3 regions of the Streptacidiphilus sp. EB103A genome follow, and region 3 is predicted to be linked to each of the others. Evidence: predicted binding sites of a transcription regulator. Region 3 holds the regulator's gene; each other region holds the start of a gene.
The links. The regulator HrcA, encoded in region 3, represses chaperone genes, less so after heat shock. The targets are predictions, from matches to a motif close to TTNGCACTCNGNNNNNCNGAGTGCNAA.

Region 1 (3,273 bases), on a different contig from region 3:
TCTCGGCGGCCCGGCAGCGGGAGGAGGTCTGCGGCGACCAGAAGCTCCTCAGCACCGAGTACGGCGTCGCGCCCTTCCTGTTCCGCCCGCCCTACGGCGACGGCGCCTACTCGTCGACCCTCAACGCCTCGGTCCAGGCCTGCGGCCCGCGCGCCATCGTCTACTGGAAGGAGACGATGCAGATAACGGGTCTGCAGTACCAGAGCGGGAACAAGCTCCAGGACGGCGACATCATCCTGGCCCACTTCCGCGGCCCCTCGGAGCTCAAGGGCGAGACCATGACCGCGATGTTCGCCAACCTGCTCAAGCGGATCCAGGAGCAGGGCTTCACGGTCGCCCGCCTGGAGGACTACATCCAGAAGCCCTAGCGGGCAGCCCGCACGGGCTGCCCCAGCAGCATCGTCGGGGCGCCGGACGCGCGGGTCAGGAAGACCGTGCAGGAGTTCGGCCCCTCCGGCTTGAGCTTGCGGCGCAGTTCCTCGGGCTCGATCGCCGAGCCGCGCTTCTTGACCACCACGGTGCCGACCCGGCGCTCGCGCAGCAGCGCCTTGAGCTTCTTCAGGCCGAAGGGCAGCACGTCGGTGATCTCGTAGGCGGTGGCGAAGGGCGTGGGGCGGAGCTCGTCGGCCGTCAGGTAGGCGATGGTGGGATCGATCAGGCCGGCGTCCAACTGCTCGGCGACCTCGGCGACGAGGTGGGCGCGGATCACCGCGCCGTCCGGCTCGTAGAGGTAGCGGCGGACCGGTCCGGCCTCCGGGTCCGGCAGTCGACCACCCGTGAGGGTGACGCCGCCGGGCAGCAGGGTCGCCCGATGGGGGTGTTCCTGGGCGGCGCCGGTGCCGAACCAGAGCACGGCCTCCTTGACGTCTCCGGCGTCCGAGACCCACTCGGCCTCGGCGCCCTCGGGGACGGATTGGTGCGGGATGCCGGGGGCCACCTTGAGGGCGGCGAACGGGGCCTGCCGTGCGGCGGTGACGGCCCAGCTCAGCGGAGGCGAGTAGGCCTCAGGATCGAAGATCCTGCCCCGGCCGCTGCGCCGTGCCGGATCGACGAACACGGCGTCAAAGTCCTTGAGCGCCACGTCCTCCACGTCGCCGCACCGCTGATGGATCAGCCCGTCCAGCCCCAGCGCCGCGGCGTTGGCCTCGGCGACCGCGCACGTGAGCGGAGAGCGGTCGACGGCGAGCACCTCGATGCCGGCCCGCGCCAGCGCGATCGCGTCGCCGCCGATGCCCGAGCACAGGTCGGCGAGGCGGCGTACGCCCAGCGCCTTGAACCGGGCCGCGCGCCAGTCGGCGACGCTGCTCCGGGTCGCCTGCTCGACCCCGTCCGGGGTGAAGTACATCCGGGCCGCGTCCGCCGCGCCGAACTTCGCCGCGGCCCGCTGCCGCAGCCCGGCCTGGCCGATCGCCGCCGACACCAGCTCCGCGTCGTGGCTGCGCCGCAGCCTGGTCGCGACCGCGAGCTCCTGCCCCGGCCGGAAGTCCGCCAGCTCGGCCAGCAGGGCCTGGCCCTCGTCGGTCAGCAGGGCACGGAACGATTCGATCTCCACCGCACCATCATCCATCGAATAAGCGCGTCGTTGGCACTCTGGTTGACTGAGTGCTAACCGCGGCCTAGTGTCGTCGTTGGCACTCTCCCCCGGAGAGCGCTAACCGCGAGAGGGCAGGTCCGGCACCGCGACGACGGGCTTGCACCACACCTCTGGCACCCAAGACATGTATCACCCCGTGATCTCCGAAGGGGGAGGTCGGAACGTGACGACCACCAGCTCCAAGGTTGCCATCAAGCCGCTCGAGGACCGCATTGTGGTCCAGCCGCTCGAGGCCGAGCAGACCACGGCCTCTGGCCTGGTCATCCCGGACACTGCCAAGGAGAAGCCCCAGGAGGGCGTTGTCCTGGCCGTGGGCCCGGGTCGCTTCGAGGACGGCCAGCGTCTGCCGCTCGACGTCGCCGTCGGCGACATCGTGCTGTACAGCAAGTACGGCGGCACCGAGGTCAAGTACAACGGCCAGGAGTACCTGGTCCTCTCGGCCCGCGACGTGCTCGCCATCATCGAGAAGTAAGCACCACCGCACCACCGCACTACTGCAGCACCAGCTGACGCTGACCGCAGAGTCGTGACCCCGCCCGGGCCCCCAGTCTTCACTGTGTGAGACCGGGTGTCCGGGCTCGGTTGTTTGAGAGGGAAACCCTAAGCATGGCGAAGATCCTGAAGTTCGACGAGGACGCCCGCCGCTCGCTCGAGCGTGGCGTCAACAAGCTGGCCGACACCGTGAAGGTGACGCTCGGCCCCAAGGGCCGCAACGTCGTCATCGACAAGAAGTTCGGCGCTCCGACCATCACCAACGACGGTGTCACCATCGCCCGTGAGGTCGAGCTCGACGACCCGTACGAGAACCTTGGCGCGCAGCTGGTCAAGGAGGTCGCGACCAAGACCAACGACATCGCGGGCGACGGCACCACCACCGCGACCGTGCTGGCCCAGGCCCTGGTCAACGAGGGTCTGCGCAACGTCGCCGCCGGCGCCGGCCCCTCCGGGCTGAAGAAGGGCATCGACGCCGCCGTCAAGGCCGTGTCGGACCACCTGCTCTCGGTCGCCCGTGAGATCGACGGCAAGGAGGACATCGCCGCTGTCGCCGCGCTCTCCGCGCAGGACCAGCAGGTCGGTGACCTCATCGCCGAGGCCATGGACAAGGTCGGCAAGGACGGTGTCATCACCGTCGAGGAGTCGAACACCTTCGGCCTGGAGCTCGAGTTCACCGAGGGCATGCAGTTCGACAAGGGCTACCTGTCGCCCTACATGGTCACCGACCAGGAGCGGATGGAGGCGGTCCTGGAGGACCCCTACATCCTGATCCACCAGGGCAAGATCTCCTCGATCCAGGACCTGCTCCCGCTGCTGGAGAAGATCCTCCAGGGCGGCTCCAGCAAGCCCCTGCTGATCATCGCCGAGGACGTCGACGGCGAGGCGCTGTCCACTCTCGTGGTGAACAAGATCCGCGGCACGTTCAACGCCGTCGCGGTGAAGGCCCCCGGCTTTGGCGACCGCCGCAAGGCGATGCTCGGCGACCTGGCCACCCTGACCGGTGCCACCGTCATCGCCGAGGAGGTCGGCCTCAAGCTCGACCAGGCCGGTCTGGAGTCCCTGGGCTCCGCCCGTCGCGTCACCGTCTCCAAGGACAACACCACCGTCGTCGACGGCGCCGGTGACTCCTCCGAGGTCGTCGGTCGCGTCGCGCAGATCAAGGCCGAGATCGAGAACACCGACTC
Region 2 (3,273 bases), on a different contig from region 3:
TCTGACGCCTGCTGCCGTGAGGTGCCCCTGAGTGACAGTCCACCATCTCGACACCCTGCTCCTGGCCTTCTCCCTGGTCCTCCTCGTCGCCGTGGCCGCCGTGCGGCTCGCCTCCCGGAGCGGCCTGCCCAGCCTGCTGCTCTACCTCGGCATCGGCGTCGCCCTCGGCCAGGACGGACTGGGCGTCGGATTCGACAACGCGTCACTCACCCAGGTTCTCGGCTATGCCGCGCTGGTGGTCATCCTCGCCGAGGGCGGCCTCAGCACCAGCTGGACCAGCATCAGGCCCGCCGCCCCCGCCGCCGCCGTGCTGGCGACCGTCGGGACCGGCGTCAGCGTCGCGGTGACCGCCCTGGGGGCGCACCTGCTGGTCGGCACCGACTGGCGGCTGTCGCTGCTGCTCGGCGCGGTGGTCTCGTCCACCGACGCCGCCGCGGTCTTCTCGGTGCTGCGCCGGGTCCCGCTGCCGTCCCGGCTCAGTGGGCTGCTCGAAGCCGAGTCCGGCTTCAACGACGCCCCGGTGGTCATCCTGGTCGTCGCCTTCGCCACCACCGGACCGATAGACAGCTGGTACGTCCTGATCGGCTCGATAGCCATGCAGCTGGCCATCGGCCTGGTTCTCGGCCTCACCGTGGGCCGTCTGGGCTCGCTGGCGCTGCGCCGGGTCGCGCTGCCCTCCTCCGGCCTCTACCCCATCGCCGTGACCGCGCTGGCGCTGCTCGCCTACGCCGGGGGCGCGCTGCTGCACGGCTCCGGATTCCTCGCCGTCTACATCGCGACGCTGATCCTCGGGAACTCCCGGCTGCCGCACGGGCCGGCCACCCGCGGCTTCGCCGAGGGGCTCGCCTGGATCGCCCAGATCAGCATGTTCGTCCTGCTCGGGCTGCTGGTGACCCCCCACACCATGGCGGACGCGATCGGCCCGGCGCTGGTCGTCGGCCTGGTGCTGGTGTTCCTGGCCCGCCCGCTGTCGGTGCTGCTGACGATGACCCCGTTCGGCATGAACCTGCGCGAGCAGACCCTGCTCTCCTGGGCCGGGCTGCGCGGCGCGGTGCCCATCGTGCTCGCCACCATTCCGGTGGTCGCCCAGGTGCCGGGCGCGCACCAGCTGTTCAACATCGTGTTCCTGCTGGTCGTGGTGTTCACCCTGGTCCAGGGCCCGACGCTGCCCTGGGTGGCGCGACGGCTGCGGATCAGCGACCCGGGCCACGCGGACCGGCTCGACGTGGAGTCCGCGCCGCTGGAGCGGCTGCACGGGCATCTGCTGTCGCTGACCCTGGCGCCCGGCTCCAGGATCGCCGGCGTGGAGGTCAGCGAGCTGCGGCTGCCCAGGGGCGCGGCGGTCACCCTGGTGGTCCGGGACGGCGCCAGCTTCGTCCCCGGGCCGACGACGGTGCTGAGGGCCGGCGACGACCTGCTGGTGGTCGCCACCGACGAGGTACGGGACCGCGCGGAGCGGCGGCTGCGCACCGTGGACCGGGGCGGCAAGCTCGCCGGATGGCTCGGACAGCGCGACACCTACTGACCGTGACGACTCGGCAACAGCTCGCATCGTCACAGCTCACAGTGGCCACGGTGGACTATCGCCGCGGAATACCGCATCATTGACCGTCGTTAGCACTCATCAGGCGAGAGTGCCAGCCAGGAGGAAAAGACAGTGCCGACGTACCAGTACCAGTGCACCGAATGCGGCAACGGCCTCGAGGCGGTCCAGAAGTTCACGGACGACGCCCTGACCGTCTGCCCGGCGTGCAACGGCAGGCTTCGCAAGATCTACTCCGCCGTCGGCGTGGTCTTCAAGGGCAGCGGCTTCTACCGCACCGACAGCCGCTCGTCGTCGAGCAGCGCGGTGGGGGCGGCCAAGCCGGCCGCTGCTTCCTCGACGTCCTCGTCCGGCGACTCGTCGTCGAGCTCGTCCGGGTCGACGGGTTCGTCGTCGTCCTCGTCGTCCTCGTCGTCCTCGGGCAGCAGCTCCGGTTCCGGCTCGGGCAGCAGCTCGCCCGCCGCCTGACCCGAGCGGTCGGGCGGCCGGGCGGCCGGGCGGCAGCCGAACGTCAGACGTCCGCGGAATGTAAGACCGTCTGGGCTACGGCGGACCCCGGCTCTTCGTATGCTGCCGCCCATGGCCAACTCTCAGCACGAGACACCCGCAGCCGATATCGGGATCATCGGCGGAACCGGTCTCTACGCCCTGGTGGACGATCTCGCCGAGGTCTCCGTCGACACCCCGTACGGGCCGCCCAGCGACTCCCTGTTCGTCGGCGACTTCGGCGGCCGTCGGGTGGCGTTCCTGCCCAGGCACGGCCGCGGGCACCGGATTCCGCCGCACCGCATCAACTACCGGGCCAATCTGTGGGCGCTGCGCTCGCTGGGCGTACGCCAGGTGCTGGGGCCGTGCGCCACCGGCGGACTGCGGCCCGAGTACGGCCCCGGAACGCTGCTGGTGCCGGACCAGTTCGTGGACCGCACCTCCGGGCGGACGCAGACCTTCTACGACGGTGAACGGCGCGGCGACGGACTGCTGCCCGAGGTGGTGCACGTCTCCGCGGCAGACCCCTACTGCCCCACCGGGCGGCTCGCCGCCCTGAAGGCCGCCGGGGCGTCCGGCTGGGAGCCGGTGGACGGCGGGACGCTGGTGGTCATCGAGGGCCCGCGGTTCTCCACCCGGGCCGAATCCCGCTGGTACGGGGCACAGGGCTGGGCGGTGGTCGGCATGACCGGGCACCCCGAGGCCGTGCTGGCCCGGGAACTGGGGCTCTGCTACACCTCGGTGGCCGTGGTGACCGACCTGGACGCGGGCGTCGAGACCGGCGAGGGGGTGACCCACGCCGAGGTGCTGCGGGTCTTCGCCGGCAGCATCGACCGGCTGCGCGGGGTGCTGACCGGCACGGTCACCGGGCTGCCGGACACCGCGGAACGGGACTGCGTCTGCTCGCACGCGCTGGACGGACTGGAGACCGGGCTGGGTTTCTGACCCTCCCTCACCCGTGGGCCTCACCCGTGGGGGTGAGGGAGTTTTCCACACCCCCCAGGTTGTCCACAGGAGGCGGCCGGGCGGCAGCGGAGAGCCGGGCGAAGGGACATCGTGGAGGCAGTCCGGTCGGGAACAGCCCGGCCGTCCCCGGAGGCGGTGTCCCATGTCCCTGATGACCGAATCCCCTGTGGCCGAGTCCCTGCTGAGCGGCAATCCGGTGCGCCGGGCCAACCGGCACCGGGCGCACTCGCTGCGCCCCGGCCCGGGCCGTGACCAAAGCCTGCCCGTCCATGAGCCTG
Region 3 (3,273 bases):
AGAAGGCCTGGCTGGCGGCCTGGCGGGCGGAGACCGCCGGGGCGAAGTAGAAGGCGTTGAACGGCTGGGCCCGGCGCAGGTCCTGGGTGGGGATCGCCGCCATCTGGCCGCTGACCTTGGTGAGCGCGGAGGCCAGCGCCGAGGGGCGGCCGGTCAGCAGCGCGGCCGAGCGGTCGGCGGAGAGCTCGCGGTAGCGGGAGAGCAGCCGGGTCAGCAGGAAGCTGAGGGTGTAGACCACGGCGCTGACGCCGATGACGATCAGGGCCGCCACAGCGGTGTTGTCGCCGTCGCGGTCGTCCCGGCTGCTGAAGCCGCCGAACAGGCCGAACTGGAGCCCGACCCGGGTGATGATCCCGGCCAGCACACCGAGGAAGCCGGCGATGGTCATCACGGCCACGTCCTTGTGTGCGACGTGGGACATCTCGTGCGCCAGCACGCCCTCCAGCTCCTCCGGCTCCAGCCGGCGCAGCAGACCGGTGGTGACGCACACCACGGCGTTCTTCTCGTTGCGTCCGGTGGCGAAGGCATTGGGGATGTCACTCTGGGCGACGGCGACCTTGGGCTTCTGCATGTCCGCGAGCGTGCAGAGCCGGTCCACGGTGCCGTGCAGCTCGGGGTAGTCCTCCGCGGAGACCTCGCGGGCCCCCATGCTGAAGGCCGCGATCTTGTCGCTGAACCAGAACTGGGCGATGAACAGGCCGCCGGCGATGATCACCACAAACGGCCAGGCGCCCTTCAACAGCACGATCAGTGCGCCCACGAACACGACGTACAGCAGGCCGATGAAGAACATCGTCGCCAGCATCCGGCTCGTCAGCCCGCGGTCCGGTGCGAAGCGTGTCCTGGCCATGGCCCCTCCTCGAAAATGTGCGTGCTATCCAATTCTGCCCTGTTCGGGCCTACCAACAGGTACGTACGGGACGGCCCAGGCGTTCCGGTCGCGTACCCTCGCGCCTTACACTGGCCGGACAGCTCCTGGCACTCCTTCATCCAGAGTGCCAGTTCTGGCCAGAGAGTTCCGCCCGGCGCCCGGCAGGACCGGTAGGTAGGAGGTGCGTGCCCCGTGCTTGAGGAGCGCAAGCTCGACGACCGCAAGCTGGCGGTTCTGCGTGCCATCGTCCAGGACTATGTCGGCACCGAGGAGCCGGTCGGTTCCAAAGCGTTGGTGGAACGGCACAATCTCGGCGTGTCGCCGGCCACGGTGCGTAACGACATGGCGACGCTGGAGGACGAGGGCTACATTCACCAGCCGCACACCAGTGCGGGCCGGGTGCCGACCGACAAGGGCTACCGACTCTTCGTCGACCGGCTCACCGAGGTGAAGCCGATGTCCGGGGCCGAGCGCCGGGCGATCGGCAGCTTCCTGGACCACGCCGTCGACCTGGACGACGTGGTGGCCCGCACGGTACGGCTGCTGGCGCAGCTGACCCGGCAGGTCGCGGTGGTGCAGTACCCCTCGCTGTCCCGCTCCACGGTCCGCCACGTCGAACTGGTCGCGCTGACGCCGACCCGGCTGATGCTGGTGCTGATCACCGACACCGGTCGGGTCGAGCAGCGGCTCATCGACTGCCCCACGGCCGTCGGCGAGACCGTTCTCGCGGATCTCCGCTCCCGGCTGAACACCAGGGCCGGCGGGCAGCGCTTCGTCGAGGTGCCGATCCTGCTCCAGGACCTGCCCGACAGCTTCGAGCGGGAGGACCGGGGCACGGTCACGGCCGTCCTCAGCACCCTGTTCGAGGCGCTGGCCGAGCAGACCGAGGAGCGGGTCGTGATCGGCGGCTCGGCCAACCTGACCCGCTTCCCGCACGACTTCCCGCTCACCATCGCCCCCGTACTGGAGGCGCTGGAGGAACAGGTGGTCCTGCTGAAGCTGCTCGGGGAGACCGCCGACGCGGGCATGATGGTTCGGATCGGTCATGAGAACGCCTACGAAGGGCTGAATTCCACGTCGGTCGTGTCGGTGGGCTACGGTTCGGGCGACGAGACCGTCGCCAAACTGGGCGTGGTCGGGCCGACGCGGATGGACTACCCGGGCACCATGGGCGCCGTCCGGGCGGTGGCACGATACGTCGGTCAGATCCTGGCTGCGTCCTAAGCAGTCCCAAGCCCTGGAAACGAAGACAAGCGGAGCATTTTGGTGGCCACGGACTACTACGCGGTACTCGGCGTCCGGCGTGACGCGGGTCAGGACGAGATCAAGAAGGCGTTCCGCCGACTGGCGCGCGAGCTCCATCCGGACGTCAACCCCGACCCGAAGACCCAGGAGCGGTTCAAGGAGATCAACGCCGCCTACGAGGTCCTCTCCGACCCCAACAAGCGGCAGGTCTACGACCTCGGCGGCGATCCGCTCTCCGCGAGCGGCGGCGGCGCGGGCCCCGGCGGCTTCGGCGCCGGCGCGGGCTTCGGCTTCAGCGACATCATGGACGCCTTCTTCGGCGCGTCCGGGGGCCAGCGCGGGCCGCGCTCGCGCACCCGGCGCGGCCAGGACGCGATGATCCGGATCGACATCGACCTCGAAGAGGCCGCGTTCGGCACCACCAAGGACATCCAGGTCGACACCGCCGTCGTCTGCACCACCTGCAACGGCGAGGGCGCGGCCCCGGGCACCTCCGCGCAGACCTGTGACATGTGTCGCGGCCGCGGCGAGGTGTCCCAGGTCACCCGGTCCTTCCTGGGCCAGGTCATGACCTCCCGCCCCTGCCCGCAGTGCCAGGGCTTCGGCACGGTCGTGCCCACCCCCTGCCCGGAGTGCGCCGGGGACGGCCGGGTCCGCGCGCGGCGCACGCTGACCGTCAAGATCCCGGCCGGTGTCGACAACGGCACCCGGATCCAGCTCGCGGGCGAGGGCGAGGTCGGCCCCGGCGGCGGCCCGGCCGGCGACCTCTACGTCGAGATCAGCGAGAACGCCCACTCCACCTTCCAGCGCCGCGGCGACGACCTGCACTGCACGGTCACTTTGCCGATGACGGCGGCGGCGCTCGGCACCAAGGTCCCGCTGGAGACCCTGGACGGCACCGTCGAGATCGACGTCCGGCCCGGCACCCAGTCCGGCCAGTCCATCCCGCTGCACGGACGCGGCATCACCCACCTGCGCGGCGGCGGACGCGGCGACCTCATAGTGCACGTCGAGGTGCAGACGCCCAGCAAGCTCGACCCCGAGCAGGAGGAGCTGCTGCGGCGGCTGGCCAAGCTGCGCGGCGAGGAGCGCCCCAAGGGGACCTTCGCGCCCGGGCAGCAGGGCCTGTTCTCCCGCCTGAAGGACGCCTTCAACGG

Region 1: groES (co-chaperone GroES) is a predicted target of HrcA. The motif match lies at 1,583-1,609, and genes of this name have one in related genera.
Region 2: ABH941_RS38940 (FmdB family zinc ribbon protein) is a predicted target of HrcA. The motif match lies at 1,615-1,641, and genes of this name have one in related genera.

What each region holds. Positions count from the first base shown of each region.
Region 1 covers NZ_JBGCAQ010000006.1:303,957-307,229, forward strand. The annotation lists gene ABH941_RS12485 (polysaccharide deacetylase family protein) at 1-368, shown strand, start outside; gene ABH941_RS12490 (methyltransferase domain-containing protein) at 365-1,567, opposite strand; gene groES (co-chaperone GroES) at 1,758-2,066, shown strand; gene groL (chaperonin GroEL) at 2,201-3,273, shown strand, end outside.
Region 2 covers NZ_JBGCAQ010000036.1:19,832-23,104, reverse strand. The annotation lists gene ABH941_RS38945 (potassium/proton antiporter) at 32-1,525, shown strand; gene ABH941_RS38940 (FmdB family zinc ribbon protein) at 1,658-2,011, shown strand; gene ABH941_RS38935 (S-methyl-5'-thioadenosine phosphorylase) at 2,123-2,974, shown strand; gene ABH941_RS38930 (hypothetical protein) at 3,147-3,273, shown strand, end outside.
Region 3 covers NZ_JBGCAQ010000011.1:246,398-249,670, forward strand. The annotation lists gene htpX (zinc metalloprotease HtpX) at 1-850, opposite strand, end outside; gene hrcA (heat-inducible transcriptional repressor HrcA) at 1,064-2,095, shown strand; gene dnaJ (molecular chaperone DnaJ) at 2,138-3,273, shown strand, end outside.